Regions from separate parts of the Streptomyces sp. NPDC047085 genome, predicted to be linked through region 3. Evidence: riboswitches for the same ligand, from Rfam matches in the RefSeq annotation. Region 3 holds a riboswitch; each other region holds the start of a gene.

What was found. Region 3 has a riboswitch for cyclic di-AMP ahead of ABZ865_RS20860 (transglycosylase family protein). Riboswitches for the same ligand answer to the same signal wherever they lie in the genome.
Positions count from the first base shown of each region.
Region 1: linked by a shared signal. The riboswitch ahead of ABZ865_RS36060 (M23 family metallopeptidase) and the one ahead of ABZ865_RS20860 (transglycosylase family protein) in region 3 are both predicted to bind cyclic di-AMP.
Region 2: linked by a shared signal. The riboswitch ahead of ABZ865_RS38315 (transglycosylase SLT domain-containing protein) and the one ahead of ABZ865_RS20860 (transglycosylase family protein) in region 3 are both predicted to bind cyclic di-AMP.
Region 4: linked by a shared signal. The riboswitch ahead of ABZ865_RS37545 (C40 family peptidase) and the one ahead of ABZ865_RS20860 (transglycosylase family protein) in region 3 are both predicted to bind cyclic di-AMP.

Region 1 is NZ_JBEYUW010000015.1:89,529-93,315, reverse strand. It holds gene ABZ865_RS36065 (pitrilysin family protein) at 1-992, shown strand, start outside; cyclic di-AMP (ydaO/yuaA leader) riboswitch at 1,280-1,444, shown strand; gene ABZ865_RS36060 (M23 family metallopeptidase) at 1,457-2,212, shown strand; gene ABZ865_RS36055 (GntR family transcriptional regulator) at 2,447-3,142, shown strand; gene ABZ865_RS36050 (HPr family phosphocarrier protein) at 3,366-3,647, opposite strand.
Region 2 is NZ_JBEYUW010000018.1:8,633-12,419, forward strand. It holds gene ABZ865_RS38305 (DUF2092 domain-containing protein) at 1-719, opposite strand, end outside; gene ABZ865_RS38310 (polyprenyl synthetase family protein) at 1,021-2,031, opposite strand; cyclic di-AMP (ydaO/yuaA leader) riboswitch at 2,674-2,904, shown strand; gene ABZ865_RS38315 (transglycosylase SLT domain-containing protein) at 2,907-3,392, shown strand; gene ABZ865_RS38320 (HAD family hydrolase) at 3,434-3,787, opposite strand, start outside.
Region 3 is NZ_JBEYUW010000005.1:476,908-480,694, forward strand. It holds gene ABZ865_RS20855 (transglycosylase family protein) at 1-795, shown strand, start outside; cyclic di-AMP (ydaO/yuaA leader) riboswitch at 979-1,151, shown strand; gene ABZ865_RS20860 (transglycosylase family protein) at 1,156-1,839, shown strand; gene eno (phosphopyruvate hydratase) at 2,169-3,476, shown strand; gene ABZ865_RS20870 (septum formation initiator family protein) at 3,580-3,787, shown strand, end outside.
Region 4 is NZ_JBEYUW010000017.1:16,912-20,698, forward strand. It holds gene ABZ865_RS37535 (ATP-dependent Clp protease proteolytic subunit) at 1-544, shown strand, start outside; gene ABZ865_RS37540 (hypothetical protein) at 552-860, shown strand; cyclic di-AMP (ydaO/yuaA leader) riboswitch at 1,201-1,425, shown strand; gene ABZ865_RS37545 (C40 family peptidase) at 1,429-1,902, shown strand; gene ABZ865_RS37550 (LysE family translocator) at 1,910-2,527, opposite strand; gene ABZ865_RS37555 (LysR family transcriptional regulator) at 2,612-3,529, shown strand; gene ABZ865_RS37560 (ATP-binding protein) at 3,551-3,787, opposite strand, start outside.

The DNA.
Region 1 (3,787 bases), on a different contig from region 3:
CCGCCTTCGCCGAGAGCGAGGTCGAGCGGCTGGTCCGCAACCGCCTGGACGAGATCCCGCACGAGCTGGCCAACCCCGGCCGCCGGGCCGCGAAGGAACTCTCCAAGGAGCTGTTCCCGGCCACCTCGCGCATGTCCCGCCCGCGTCAGGGCACCGAGGACACGGTCGAGAAGATCGACGCGGCCGCCGTACGCGCCTTCTACGACCGCCATGTGCGCCCCGCCACGGCCACCGTGGTCGTCGTCGGCGACCTCACCGGCACCGACCTGGACGCGCTGCTCGGCGACACCCTGGGCGCCTGGACCGGCACCCCCGGGCAGCCGCGTCCGGTGCCTCCCGTGTCCGCCGACGACACCGGCCGCGTCGTCATCGTCGACCGGCCCGGCGCCGTCCAGACGCAGCTGCTCATCGGCCGGATCGGACCCGACCGGCACGACCAGGTGTGGCCCGCCCAGGTGCTCGGCACCTACTGCCTCGGCGGCACCCTCACCTCCCGCCTGGACCGCGTCCTGCGCGAGGAGAAGGGCTACACCTACGGCGTGCGCGCCTTCGGGCAGGTCCTGCGCTCCGCACCGGACGGCACCGGCGCCGCGATGCTCGCCATCAGCGGCTCCGTGGACACCCCGAACACCGGCCCCGCGCTCCAGGACCTGTGGACGGTGCTGCGCACACTCGCCGCGGAGGGCCTGACCGACGCCGAGCGGGACGTCGCCGTGCAGAACCTCGTCGGGGTGGCGCCGCTGAAGTACGAGACCGCGGCGGCCGTCGCGAGCACGCTGGCCGACCAGGTCGAGCAGCACCTGCCCGACGACTTCCAGGCGCATCTGTACCAGCGGCTCGCCGCCACCGGCACCGTGGAGGCCACCGCGGCGGTCGTCAACGCCTTCCCGGTGGACCGCATGGTGACCGTCCTCGTCGGTGACGCCGCCCAGATCAAGGCGCCGGTCGAGGCGCTCGGCATCGGTGAAGTCACCGTCGTGGCAGCCGATTAGGAACTGCCGGTCAGGGACTTCCGATCAGGGACTGCCGATTAGGGACCGAAGCGCGAGGCGGCAGCCGTACGCGCGCGTGGGGCCCTGGCGACCGACGGGTCGTCAGGGCCCTTGCCGTTCCCGGCCATGCCGAAGCCCCGGTCCCCAGATGTCCGGATTGAGGCGGAGGTTGCCTGTCTGCCCTGTGGGATGCGCTACAAAAGCCCGGATCCGTTTGGGGATCGCGAGCCGCCGCCCGTAGCGTCTTTCGGGCTGTCCGTCAGGCAGTGCGCCGCGCCCGCGGCACCGGACAGTCATCGCCGAGTCCCCGTACGGCGCGAGCCAGGGGAGCCGGGGACCCAACCGCAGTCCCTGGGGTGAATCGGACGCCCGCGCGCGAGCGAGGGGGTCCGTAGGAGACCTTCCTGCTCCGAACCCGTCAGCTAACCCGGTAGGCGAGAGGGAAGGAAAGGACCAGCCACTTCATGGCGTTCATGTGCGCCACCGGGAAGCACCGCAAGCCCGGCCGGGTCAAGCGCACCACCGCTCAGGCGGCCGGCATCGCGGCCCTCACCACCTCAGGCGTCGTCGGCACCCTCGCGGCATCGCCTGCGGTCGCCGCGGAGAACTCCGTCGAGCAGACCGGTCTCACTCCCGTCATCACCGTCAGCGACACGCTGGCCGAGGAGATCGACGCGCAGGCGGCCGCCCAGAAGGCCACCGCCGAGCGCAAGGAGGCCGAGGAGGCCGCGGCCAAGGCCGCCGCCGAGCGCGTGAAGGAGGAGCGTGAGGCAAAGGCCCGCGCCGCCCGTGCGGCGGAGCGCGAGCGCCTGAACGCCTTCGTCGCCCCGATCGCGCACTCGTACGTCTCCACCGGCTACATGGCGAGCAGCTCCCTGTGGTCCTCCGGTTCCCACACCGGCATCGACTTCCACGCGGCCAGTGGGACGCCCGTCCACGCGGCCGGCTCCGGCACCGTCGTGTCCACCGGCTGGGGCGGGGCGTACGGCAACCAGATCGTGATCCGGATGGCCGACGGCATGTACACCCAGTACGGCCACCTGTCGTCCATCGGCGTCACCGTGGGCCAGCAGGTCACCCCGGGCCAGCAGATCGGCCTGTCCGGCGCGACCGGCAACGTCACCGGCCCGCACCTGCACTTCGAAGCGCGTACGACCCCCGAGTACGGCTCGGACGTCGACCCCGTCGCCTACCTCCGCAAGCACGGCGTGAACGTCTGACGCCCGCGCGCACGGCATCCGAAGCATCCGAAGCATCCGAAGCATCCGAAGCATCCGAAAGCCCCGGCTCACGCGCCGGGGCTTTCGCCGTTTTTCTGTGAGCCCGCCGTACCCGTTGTCCAAAAAATATCCATGGATTCCGGCCCGCCGTCGGAAATTCCGGCTCATTGCAATAGAGTCACGGAACACACGTCCATCGTCGACGTTTCACGGGGATTAAGACGGAGGTCGGGCATGCGTATTCCGGCGCACTCGGTGTGCACGGCGATCCGGGACGACATCGTCGCGGGTGTCTACGAGCGCGGCGGCCGCCTCACCGAGGAAGTCCTGGCCCGCCGCTACGGCGTCTCGCGCGTTCCCGTCCGCGAGGCCCTGCGCACCCTGGAGGCCGAGGGGTTCGTGGTGACCCGGCGGCACGCGGGCGCGTGCGTGGCCGAGCCGACCGAGCTGGAGGCGGCCGACCTGCTGGAGATGCGGATGCTGCTGGAGCCGCTCGGCGCCTTCCGGGCCGCCCAGCGGCGCACGGAGGCCCATCTGAAGGTGCTGCGCGGCCTGGTCCGGCTGGGCCAGGAGCGGGCCAGGCGGGGCAACAGCGAGGATCTGCGCTCGCTCGGCGGCTGGTTCCACGAGACGCTCGCCCAGGCCTCCGGCAGCCAGTCGCTGTCCTCGACGCTCACCCAGCTGCGGCACAAGATCGCCTGGATGTACGCGGTGGACGCGCCGCCGAGCCCGGTGGAGTCCTGGGCGGAGCACGGAGCGATCGTGGACGCGGTGGCGCGCGGCGACGGCGAGCGCGCGCGGGCGATCACGGCATTGCACACCGAGCGCGCGACGGCCGTGCACCGGCTGCGTTTTTCCGGCGGCGCGGATCGCGCGGAGCGCGTGAGGACTTCGCAACATGCCGTAAACATGTCGAGCCCGCGGCATTAACACCGGCGCCGTATACAAAGAAGAGCAATTCGGTGGGGCGTATTTCTGCTGCCCGCATTTCCGACGTGCCCGCGATTTTCCTGGAAGCCGGAAGCCGGAAGCCGGAAGCCGGAAAGCGCGGAGGCATGGAAGCGCGGAGGCATGGAAGCGCGGAGGCATGGAAGCGCGGAAGCCGCGCCGCCCGTGAAGGGCGACACGGCTTCCGTGTCGGTCGTGCCGAAGCTCAGACGGTCTCGGGCAGTTCCTCGAGGCCCTCGGAGACCAGCTTGGCCAGACGGTCCAGGGCGGCGTCCGCGCCCTCGGCGTCGGAGGCGAGGACGATCTCCTCGCCACCCTGGGCGCCCAGGCCCAGGACAGCCAGCATGGAGGCCGCGTTGACGGGGGTGCCGTCAGCCTTGGCGATCGTCACCGGGACGCCTGCGGCCGTGGCGGCTCGGACGAAGATGGAGGCGGGGCGGGCGTGGAGGCCCTCGGCCCAGCCGACGTTGACGCGGCGCTCAGCCATGTGTTGCTGCCCTTCAGAGTCTCAGGGTTGTCTAGACCAGTTTCCCATACGGTGAAGCGTGCCCGGAGCGGACCCTCGTCGTGCCCCGGTGTGTCGTCGGACCGCGGCCTCGGCCCGACTTCCGTTCCCCACAGACTGCC
Region 2 (3,787 bases), on a different contig from region 3:
TCCACCGCGATGCTGATCGCGCCGACCGTGGTGCCGGACTGCTTGGGCCTGATCAGCAGCTTGTAGGCGTCGCGTCCGGCGACCTGGGCGGTGCCGTCGACGGTCACGGACGTGGTGTCGTCGACCGACTTCAGGGCCTCGTCGGCGAAGTCCTTGGGCGTGGCCGGCGGCTCGGCCCGGCGGTGGTCCTTGCCGGAGTCGTCGGCGGTGCCGTGGAAGACCTCGTTGCTCTTGCTGTCGTAGCCCCACACGTCCTTGCCGTCGTGGATGAGGCTGTACTCGGATCCGCGCTCGAGCAGGGAGAGCTTCTGCCGGTCGGGGCCGTCGGTGGCCACGCGCAGGGTGTGCGTGCCGGAGACCAGCTCGGTGAGCTTGGACGACGGGTCCGCGGAGGAGCCGTCGCCGCCCTGGGCCGCACCCGAGGCCAGGCTGTTCTCCAGGCCGCCGAGGTCCGGCAGGCCGAGGTCGGTGCTGACCTTCACGGTGCCGGACAGCTGCTGCACGTCCGACTTGGCCATCTTCTCGATGAGCTGCTGTGCGGTGATCTTCGGCAGGTCGGGGTCACCGGAGTCGGCGAGCGCCGGGACCAGCCCGATCGTGGCCGCCGCCACCCCCACCACCGCGACCGGGACGACGTACCGGGCCGCCTTGCGGCGTCCGGAGCGCAGGTCCTCGTCCGCTGCGGCGCCGGTCGCGTCGTCGGATTCGTACGGTGCCATGTGTGCCTTACCTCCGTCGTCGGCGGCGGCTGTCCTCACGCTGGTCCACTTGAGCCGCCATTCTCACCCGAATCGGTGAGGAGTGCTGATTTCCGTGGTTTCCATCAGACCAAATCCGCCGTGCCGGGGCGTCAGACCACGGAGCCAACTCCGTGTACGCCTGCGGTATGACGCACGAGGGCGGTGTCTCCCCCGACCCGTAGGGGTCGCGGGGGGAGACACCGCCCTCGTCGTGTGCTGCGGGCCGGTGGCCGGGCCCGTGGAAGGTCCCGGCAGGGCCTGGCAGGACCTGGCAGGCGTCCTAGCCGGCGCGGTGCACCACGGCGTCGCAGAGCTCGGTCAGCGCCGTCTTGGCGTCGCACTCCCGGAGCGGGGACAGCGCGGCCCGGGCCTCCTCCGCGTACCGGATGGTGTCCCGGCGGGCCTGCTCCAGCGCGGGGTGGGCGCGCAGGCCGGCCAGCGCCCGGGCGTGCCGGGTGTCGTCGCTGAGGTCGGAGTCCAGCAGCTCGCACAGCTCGATGTCCTCGGGCAGACCCAGCCGGGCGGCCCGCTCGCGCAGCCGGAGCACGGGCAGGGTGGGGATGCCCTCGCGCAGGTCGGTGCCCGGGGTCTTGCCGGACTCGTGCGAGTCGGAGGCGATGTCCAGGACGTCGTCCGCGAGCTGGAAGGCAACCCCGAGCCGCTCGCCGTACTGGGTGAGCACGTCGATGACCGTCTCGTCGGCGCCGGACATCATCGCGCCGAACCGGCAGGACACGGCCACCAGGGAGCCCGTCTTGCCGCCCAGCACGTCCAGGTAGTGCTCGACGGGGTCACGGCCGTCCTGGGGACCGGCGGTCTCCAGGATCTGCCCGGTGACCAGCCGCTCGAACGCGAGGGCCTGCACCCGGACGGCCTCGGGGCCGAGGTCGGCGAGTATCTGGGAGGCGCGGGCGAAGAGGAAATCGCCGGTGAGGACCGCGACGGAGTTGCCCCAGCGGGTGTTGGCGCTGTCCACACCGCGCCGCACGGCCGCCTCGTCCATGACGTCGTCGTGATACAGCGTGGCCAGGTGGGTCAGCTCCACGACCACGGCCGACGGCACGACGCGCGGCGCGTAGGGGTCGCCGAACTGGGCCGCGAGCATCACGAGCAGCGGCCGGAACCGCTTCCCGCCGGCTCGAACCAGGTGCTGCGCGGCCTCCGTGATGAACGGGACCTCGCTCTTGGTGGCCGCGAGCAAGCCTTCCTCGACAGCCGCCAATCCGGCCTGGACATCGGCTTCCAGAGCCTGGTCCCGCACGCTCAGCCCGAACGGCCCGACGACGGTCACGAGGGTCTCCTGTCTGCTGGTGCCTGCTGGCGATTACACGGTTTGTCGATAGGTCGTTGCCATCACTCGACTCAGCGTATCCGGTCCCCTTTCGATCACCGATAGCACCCACCGGTCCAGCCCGGGCGGTATCGGCATCACGGACGTGATGTTCTCCACCATCCGATAAGAACGGACATTTCCTTACTTAACGGGAAGGCGCGCCCCCTGTCGCCGGAATACACGCCGACCGGATGCGCGTTCGACAACCCGCAGGCAGTCCCGAACGTGAGGTCGAGCGCACCCCCAGAGGCGGCCCCGGAGGCAACCCCGGAGCCACCTCACCCCTCTTCAACGAAGGGCGCCGCCTCAGAGGTTCCGGGCCCGAGGGGACTTAAACCCACCAATGGCCCCATTAAGAGCGAATCCAACTAATCCCCCATGTCTGATTTTGCGTAATTTGCCGTTACGTGAATTGGGTCACTCACCCTCCCTGGCGGCCACACCGGCCCGGCCACCCTTCTCGCCTTGCCTGTCGGGCAGTTGAGGATTGGCAACCGCAAAGGATCAAGTACCCAAATCGGCATAGATCAAGGTCAACTAGGCCTTCTTGTGAATCCGGTACTTGTTCCGGACATGTGCTGTCGCATACGTTCCGGGCCGTCAGACGAACGCCGAATCCTGCCGCGTCTGACACCACCCATCGACGAACTCATTTCGTACGGCAGGAGCGGGGGACCCAGGTAAGCCGCCAGACCGGTCGACACGTGTCGCACCGGAACGGCTCGGGGTGAAGTCGCGCCTCCTCCAGAGCCCAACGGGCCTGGTGGCGCGGCCGGGCACCTCCCCGCCCGAACCCGACAGCTCACCTCGCAGGCGACGGAGAGGAAAAAGCCATGCCTGCTGCCGCTCAGCCCCGCCGCGCCCGCTCGTCCCGCCTCTTCCGCACGCTCACCGTCGTCGGCACCGGCGCCGCCGTGCTCGCCCTGCCGCTCATCGGGGCCACCAGCGCCTCCGCCGCCGGTTCCACCACCACGACCGGCACCACCCTGGCCGGGTACCCGAACAACCTCGACGGCTGGATCCGCGAGTCGCTCGCGATCATGGCCGAGAAGAAGATCCCGGGCACCTACAACGGCATCCACCGCAACATCATCCGCGAGTCGTCGGGCAACCCGCGGGCCATCAACCTCTGGGACTCCAACGCCGCCAAGGGCATCCCGTCCAAGGGCCTGCTCCAGGTCATCGACCCCACGTTCAACACGTACCACGTGGCCGGCACGTCCTTCGACATCTACGACCCGGTCGCGAACATCACGGCCGCCTGCAACTACGCGGCCGCCCGCTACGGGTCGATCGACAACGTCTTCGGCGCCTACTGATCCACCGGTCCACACGCGCGGCAGGCCCTGCTGAGATCCGGTCAGCCGGCCGGGAACAGTCTTTCGAGGACGACGGCGATGCCGTCGTCCTCGTTCGACTTCGTGACCTCGTCGGCGACGGCCTTGAGTTCGGGGTGCGCGTTGGCCATGGCGACACCGCGTCCCGCCCAGTCGAACATGGGGATGTCGTTGGGCATGTCGCCGAAGGCGAGGGCCCGCTCGGCCTCGATCCCCAGGTACTCGGCGGCCAGCGCCAGCCCCGTCGCCTTGGTGACACCGCACGGCTGGAGCTCCACGGTTCCCGGCCCCGACATCGTGACCGTCGCGAGCGAACCCACCACCGCGCGCGCGGTCGCCGCCAACTCGTCGTCGGACAGTGAGTGGTGGCGCAGCAG
Region 3 (3,787 bases):
GGCACCCAGTACGCCGCGAGCGCCGACCAGGCGAGCCGTTCGCAGCAGATCGCGGTCGCCGAGAAGATCCTCGCCGACCAGGGCACCACCCCCTGGGCCACCTGCGCCCTGCTCTCCGGACTGACCTCCAACTCCGGTTCGGTGGACGTGGACACGGGTGTCGGCGCCGGCTCCGGCGAATCGGGCAAGGCGGACTCCGGGCACTCCTCCTCCGGTTCCACCGGTAAGTCCGACTCGTCCAATCTGCCGGATTCCTCGGCTTCGTCGCCCTCGTCACCGTCGTCCGGCTCCTCCTCGGACGCGACCGTCACGCCGTCCCCGAGCGCGAGCGAGGGCTCCGGTTCCGCCGACTCCGCCGGCTCCGACGAGGGTGCGAATGCTCCCAAGTCCGACAAGTCCGCCTTGCCCGACTCCGAGCCCACGCAGGGGAGTGGCGTTTCGGCCGCCCCGGACCCCGCGGTCGACGACTCGGACAATTCGTGGCAGACCGGCGGCTCTTGGAGCCTGGTCGACACCGGTGCGCTCAGCAGTGGCGGACGTCACCGGGGCGGCAGTGCGGACGAAAGCCTGACAAGCGGTCAGGACACCCGTTCCTCGGGCCGTCACGCCTCCCGTGACGCGGGTACCTACACGGTCCGTGAAGGCGACTCCCTCGCCTCCATCGCCGACTCCCTTGACGTCGACGGCGGATGGCACGCGCTCTACAGCCAGAACAAGAAGGCCATTGGCGCCGACCCGGACCACATCGCCCCCGGTCAGACCCTGGACGTCGGTTCCGAAGCGGGCGCGGAGTAGCGGGAGTTGACGCCCCGCTTTCAGGGCTAATGTCCGGTTTGGTGAAAGTGTGGGATGAGTCTCAGAAGCCCTGATCGTCTTTGAAATTCCGCCGAGCGCATGTCTACGGTCGGGACCGCTCGTCACCACGAGCCCCGGCACTCGCAACGCCGAATCCTGCCAGCGGTTGCCCGGGAACAGTCGACGCGTCACGCGCCGTAGGCAGGAGCGGGGGACCCAAGGTAAGCGCCGGATCCGGCAGTTGATGCCGCGACCGGCTTGGGGTGAAGCCACGCCTCCCACGAGGGAGGAGTGGCCGGGCAACTCAACCGGCCCGAACCCGACAGCTCACCTCGCAGGCGTCGGTGAGGGGATCGATCCATGCTGTTTTCCGGCAAGGGCAAGCACCGTCGTCCGTTCAAGGCCACCCGCGCCATCGCGCTCGTCGGTGTCACCGGCGCCGTCGTCGCCGCCCCGCTGATGGCGGCCGGCAACGCCTCCGCCGCCACCGCCTCCGAGTGGGACAAGGTCGCCCAGTGCGAGTCCGGCGGCAACTGGTCCATCAACACCGGCAACGGCTACTACGGCGGTCTGCAGTTCTCCGCCTCCACCTGGGCCGCCTACGGCGGCACGGCCTACGCCTCCCGCGCCGACCTGGCCACCAAGCAGCAGCAGATCACCGTGGCCGAGAAGGTCCTCGCCGCCCAGGGCAAGGGCGCCTGGCCGGTCTGCGGCACGGGCCTGTCGAGCACCCCGTACAGCGGCACCGCCGCCCCCTCCTCGAAGACCACCTCTTCGAGCAGCACCACCACCCGCTCCACCGACCAGCAGGCCGCCTCCCGCTCGGCGACCCGCCCGGCCCCGAGCAAGACCGTCACCACCCCGACCGGCAAGAAGGTCAAGAAGGGTGACGGCGAGTACAAGGTCGTCAAGGGCGACACCCTCGGCACCATCGCCGAGAAGCACAACGTCAAGGGCGGCTGGAAGACCCTCTTCGAGCTGAACAAGGACATCGTCGAGGACGCCGACCTGATCTACCCCGGCCAGCAGCTGCACCTGAAGTAAGGCGCGGCCGGCCGGCCCGGCCACAGCGTCCTCACGGCGACTTCCCCCGATAGAGCCCCCGTGAGGGTCACCCCCCGTCCCCACGGGCCCCCCGCCCTGGTGCGTGTTCCCCCGTACGCACCGGGGCGGGGCTTTTTTCTGCGCCTTTCCCGGTCCCCCTTTGTTCCGGGCGGGAACAATGGGTACCGTCTCCCTGTCTCGCCCTGTCTCTCCCTGTCCACGGGACGGTCGGTCGGTGGCCGACGCCCCTGGGACGGTTAGGCTCTAGTCGCAAGGCACAGCCGTAAGGCACAAAGCCCCGCACTTCCAGCGTCACATCCAAGAAGGAGATGCTCGTGCCGTCCATCGACGTCGTCGTAGCCCGGGAAATCCTGGACTCCCGAGGCAACCCCACGGTCGAGGTCGAGGTCGGCCTCGACGACGGCAGCACGGGTCGTGCCGCCGTCCCGTCCGGCGCCTCCACCGGCGCCTTCGAGGCCATCGAGCTGCGCGACGGTGACCCCAACCGCTACCAGGGCAAGGGCGTCGAGAAGGCCGTTCTCGCCGTCATCGAGCAGATCGGCCCGGAGCTGGTCGGCTACGACGCCACCGAGCAGCGCCTGATCGACCAGGCGATGTTCGACCTGGACGCCACCGACAACAAGGGCTCCCTCGGCGCCAACGCCATCCTGGGCGTCTCCCTCGCCGTCGCCCACGCCGCCTCCGAGGCCAGCGACCTGCCGCTGTTCCGCTACCTGGGCGGCCCGAACGCGCACCTGCTGCCGGTGCCGATGATGAACATCCTGAACGGCGGCTCGCACGCCGACTCCAACGTGGACATCCAGGAGTTCATGATCGCCCCGATCGGCGCGGAGTCCTTCTCCGAGGCGCTGCGCTGGGGCACCGAGGTCTACCACACCCTGAAGAAGGTCCTGAAGACCAAGGGCCTGTCCACCGGCCTCGGCGACGAGGGCGGCTTCGCCCCGAACCTCGGCTCCAACCGCGAGGCCCTCGACCTCATCCTCGAGGCCATCAAGCAGGCCGGGTACGTCCCCGGCGAGCAGATCGCCCTCGCGCTCGACGTCGCCGCCTCCGAGTTCTACAAGGACGGCACGTACCTCTTCGAGGGCAAGGAGCGCTCCGCCGCCGAGATGACGGAGTACTACGAGGAGCTCGTCGCGGCCTACCCGCTCGTCTCCATCGAGGACCCGCTGTTCGAGGACGACTGGGCCGGCTGGAAGGTCATCACCGACAAGCTCGGCGACAAGGTCCAGCTCGTCGGTGACGACCTGTTCGTCACCAACCCCGAGCGCCTGGCCCGCGGCATCGAGGACGGCGCCGCCAACGCCCTGCTGGTCAAGGTCAACCAGATCGGTTCGCTCACCGAGACCCTGGACGCCGTCGAGCTGGCCCAGCGCAACGGCTTCAAGTGCATGATGTCCCACCGCTCCGGCGAGACCGAGGACGTCACCATCGCCGACCTGGCCGTCGCCACCAACTGCGGCCAGATCAAGACCGGCGCCCCGGCCCGCTCCGAGCGCGTCGCCAAGTACAACCAGCTGCTGCGCATCGAGGAGATCCTCGACGACGCCGCGGTGTACGCCGGCCGCAGCGCGTTCCCGCGCTTCAAGGGGAACGTGGAGATCTCCAAGGGCTGACCCGACCCGGCGTAAGGCTTAGCCAGTCGTACGTACGTCCCCGTACCCGGTCCCGTACCGTGTGCGGGGACGTACGCGCGTGTGCAAACGGGAGGCGGGGAAGATGGCCACGAAGGACCGGGACCGTTTCTCCACCACGACCAGGCTGCGGCTGCTCGGCGAACAGACCGCGGCCCGTGTCTACCGCTCCCAGACCAAGCGGCAGGCCCGCCGCTCACGGCTCACCGGCCGCGCGGCGCTGCTCGCGCTGGTGCTGTGCTCGCTGATCGTCGCGCTCGCCTACCCGATGCGGCAGTACGTCTCCCAGCGCG
Region 4 (3,787 bases), on a different contig from region 3:
CGAGAGCCGGATCGTCTTTCTCGGAACGCCCCTCGACGACACGGCGGCCACGGACGTGATCACACAGTTGATGCAGCTCGAACACGCGGCCCCGGACCGGGACATCACGCTGTACCTCAACTGCCCCGGCGGCTCGTTCCACGCGATGACCGCGGTCTACGACACGATGCGGTACGTCAGTTGCGACGTGGGGACCTACGGCCTGGGCCAGACCGCCTCGACCGCCGCGGTGCTGCTCGCCGCCGGGGCGCCCGGCAAGCGGTTCATCCTGCCCGGCGCCCGCGTGGTGCTCGAACAGCCCGCGTTGCCCGAGCCGGCCCAGGGACAGCCGAGCGACCTGCTCATCCAGGCCGAGGAGTTGGCCCGGGCGCGCTCGCTGATGGAGGAGATGCTGGTCCGGCACACCGGGCGCACCGCCGGGCAGGTCCGGCGGGACCTGGAGCGCGAACTGGTCCTGGACGCCCCGGGAGCGATGGCGTACGGGCTGGTGGACGGCGTCGTGGCGAGCCGCAAGGACGCGCCCGGCGCGCCGGGGGCGAGGTGAGCGGTCCATGCTGCCGGAGGAACTCCCGCCGCTGCCCGCGCTGACGCGTGCGGAGGGCGAGTTGATCGACCGTTACCTGGAGGCGGTCGACCTGCTGGGCCGGATCAACCCCGCCCGGGACGGTGACACCTACCGAGGGCTGCGCGCGGCGCAGGCCCTGGTGCGCAAGGCGGCCGAACTGCGCGACGCGCTCACGCTGATGCACCAGCGGGGCGAGACGGAGCTGCACGGGGACACGCTGGCACGGGCGTTGCGGGTGCTGGACGGTGAGCGCCGGGCCGCGCGCGTCGCGCTCCCGCCCGACTGCGTCGGCTGACGCGGACGCGCGTCCGGTCCGGCGGGGCCCTCGTGTCGAGGGCCCCGCCGGACCGGTGTTGAAACGGCCCGAACGACGGACCGCCGACCGGTGTATCTCCGGATCCTGTTCCGGGCCTCCCGAGTTGCGCATCGCGCGGTCCTGCTGTTCGCGATTCGGATGCTCCGCCCCAGGTCCGGGCCTACGCAAGGGACCTGACGACGCCTCGAACACACCACCGTCCACCCGAACGGGTGAGTGGTGAGTAACGCCACAAATCCCCGATTCCATTGGGATTTTCGGACAGTTGTGAGTCAAGATCCCTGACTGACGACAAGCCCCCGCCACCGCGGCGGGGCGGTCCGGGCGGACGCCGAGTCCTGCCGCCGCCCGGATGACCGGTCGACAGAGTGGATCGGCAGGAGTGGAGGACCCAGGCAAGACGGGTCGCCGGAACGGACGTTCGTCGCACAGACGAGCGGCCGCATCGAGCGGTCCTTGGGGTGAAGCCGCGGCAACGCGGCCGGGCAACTTCGCCAGCCCGAATCCGACAGGTCATCCTTCACAGGCGGCTGACGAAGGGTTGCGCATGACTGCGCTCAATCGTGTCCCGTCGCTGATGGCCCGGGCCGGCACGGCCTCGGCTCTCACCCTGGCCGCCGTCGGCGGCTCCATCGCGGTCCCCGGCCTCGCCACCGACGCCTCGGCCGCGACCATGGCGACGAAAGCACTCCAGGTCGCGGCCTCCAAGAAGGGCTCCCCGTACCGCTACGGGGCCACCGGGCCGCGCCGGTTCGACTGCTCGGGGCTGACGCTGTACTCGTACAAGAAGGCGGGCAAGACCCTGCCGCGCACGGCGGCCCAGCAGTACAACAAGACGCACCACATCTCGGCCGGCCACCGCAAGGCCGGTGACCTGGTCTTCTTCCACTCGGGCTCCAGCGTCTACCACGTCGGCATCTACGCCGGCCACGGGAAGATCTGGCACGCCCCGAAGACCGGTGACGTGGTGAAGCTCGAGAAGATCTGGACCAGGAGCGTCTGGTACGGCCGGGTCAGCTGACGCCGGCTCAGGGCAGGAGCGGCTCCAGCAGCAGGGCCGCCCCGAGGACCGTGAGCGCCGCCCCGGTGCCCGCCTGCAGCGTGCGGGCGGCCCGGGGACGGCGCAGCCACCGGCCGAGCCGGTCCACCAGCAGGGCCACCGCCTGGAACCACACCAGGGCCAGCGTGCAGATGATCAGCGCGAGCAGCAGCGTCCTGGGCAGGGCGGGGCTGCCCGAGGGCACGAACTGGGGCAGCAGGCTGAGGAAGGTCAGCGCGGCCTTCGGGTTGAGGACGTTGGTGACGAAGCCCTGCCGCAGCGGGTGCGCCGCTCCGCCCGGGACCTCCTCGGACACGGCGGCGGGCCGGTGCAGCGCCCACAGGGTGCGCACGCCGAGCTGCAGCACATACGCGCCGCCCAGCAGTTGCAGCGCGTGGAACAGCGCGGGCACGGCGACCAGGACGGCGGCGACCCCGATCACCGCCAGGGTGGTGTGCACCAGCAGGCCGCCCGCGATGCCGAGCCCGCAGACCGCGCCGGCGCGGCGTGAGACCAGTGCGTTGCGTACGACCACCGCGAAGTCGGCGCCCGGCATGGCGACGAGTCCGGCGGCGATCCCGGTGAAGGCGATGAGCTGTCCGTCCATGCGGCCAGCGTGCCCCGGCGGGGCCTTCAGCAGGTATTTCGATTCCGCTGGGTGAGCCTTAAGCATTGCTTTAGCCTGAGATTCATGTACGACCCGAACCGGCTGGCCGCGCTGGTCGCTGTCGCCGAGGCCGGATCCATCACCCGGGCCGCCGACCGGCTCGGCTACACGCCGCCGGCTCTCTCCCAGCAGCTGGCCAAACTGGAGCGGGAGGCGGGCACGGCCCTGCTGGTCCGGCACCATCGCGGGGCCCGGCTCACCGAGGCGGGCGAGGTACTGGTGGCGCGCGCACGCCGGGTGCTGGACGAGCTGGAGATGGCCCGGCACGAGCTGGCGCTCCTGACCGGGCTGTCCGGCGGGGCACTGCGGCTCGGTACGTTTCCGACGGCGGGGGTCCATCTGCTGCCGCCCGCGCTGAGCGCGTTCCGCCGGGCGCACCCGGACGTGCGGCTGTCGGTCGCCGACTACGATCCGCCGGCCGGGGTCACCGCGGTGGCGGCCGGCGAGGTGGACCTGGCGCTGACCCACGCCTACCACCCGGGCGAGACGGCCCCGGTGCCGTCCTCGGTCGGCCTGGAGCCGGTACTGGTGGAGGAGTTGGTCCTGGTGACCGCGCCGGGCCACGCGCTGAGCAGTGCTTCCTCCCGGCTGCCGCTGGACCGGTTGGCCGGGCAGCCGCTCATCAGCATGGCTCCGCATCATGCGGCGCGGCGGGCGGTGGAGGCCCTGCTCGCCGAGGCGGGGGCGACCCCGGCGCTGCTGGTGCCGACGCCCGGCTACGCCGTCGTGTGCGCGCTCGTCAGTGCCGGGCTGGGTGTGGCGGTCGTACCGGAGATGGTGGCGCGGACCGCGGTCACTCCCGTCGGCATGCGCCCCCTGGAGGCGGGCCGGCTGAGCCGCACGATTTCGGTGGCCTATCGCGCCGACGAGGTCGCCCCGGCCGCCGACGCGTTCCGGGCCCTGCTGCGGGGGGCGTTCGGCCGGGCGGGAAGGGCCACATGAGGCCGGCAGCCGTGCGACGGGCTACGGCTCCTGCTGCCCCGCCGCCGTGAGCGGCGCGGTCGGGATGCTCCAGGGGAGTTCGATGGAGACCGTCTTGCCGCCCTCGCGGGTGGGGCGGATGCGGAGCTTGCCGCCGCACTCGGCGGTGAGCCAGCGGATGATGACCATGCCGCGCCCGTTGTCCTGCTGGACGGCGGCGGGCAGTCTCTTCGGAAGGCGCGGATGACTGTCCGTCACACCGATGCGGAGGTGTTCGTC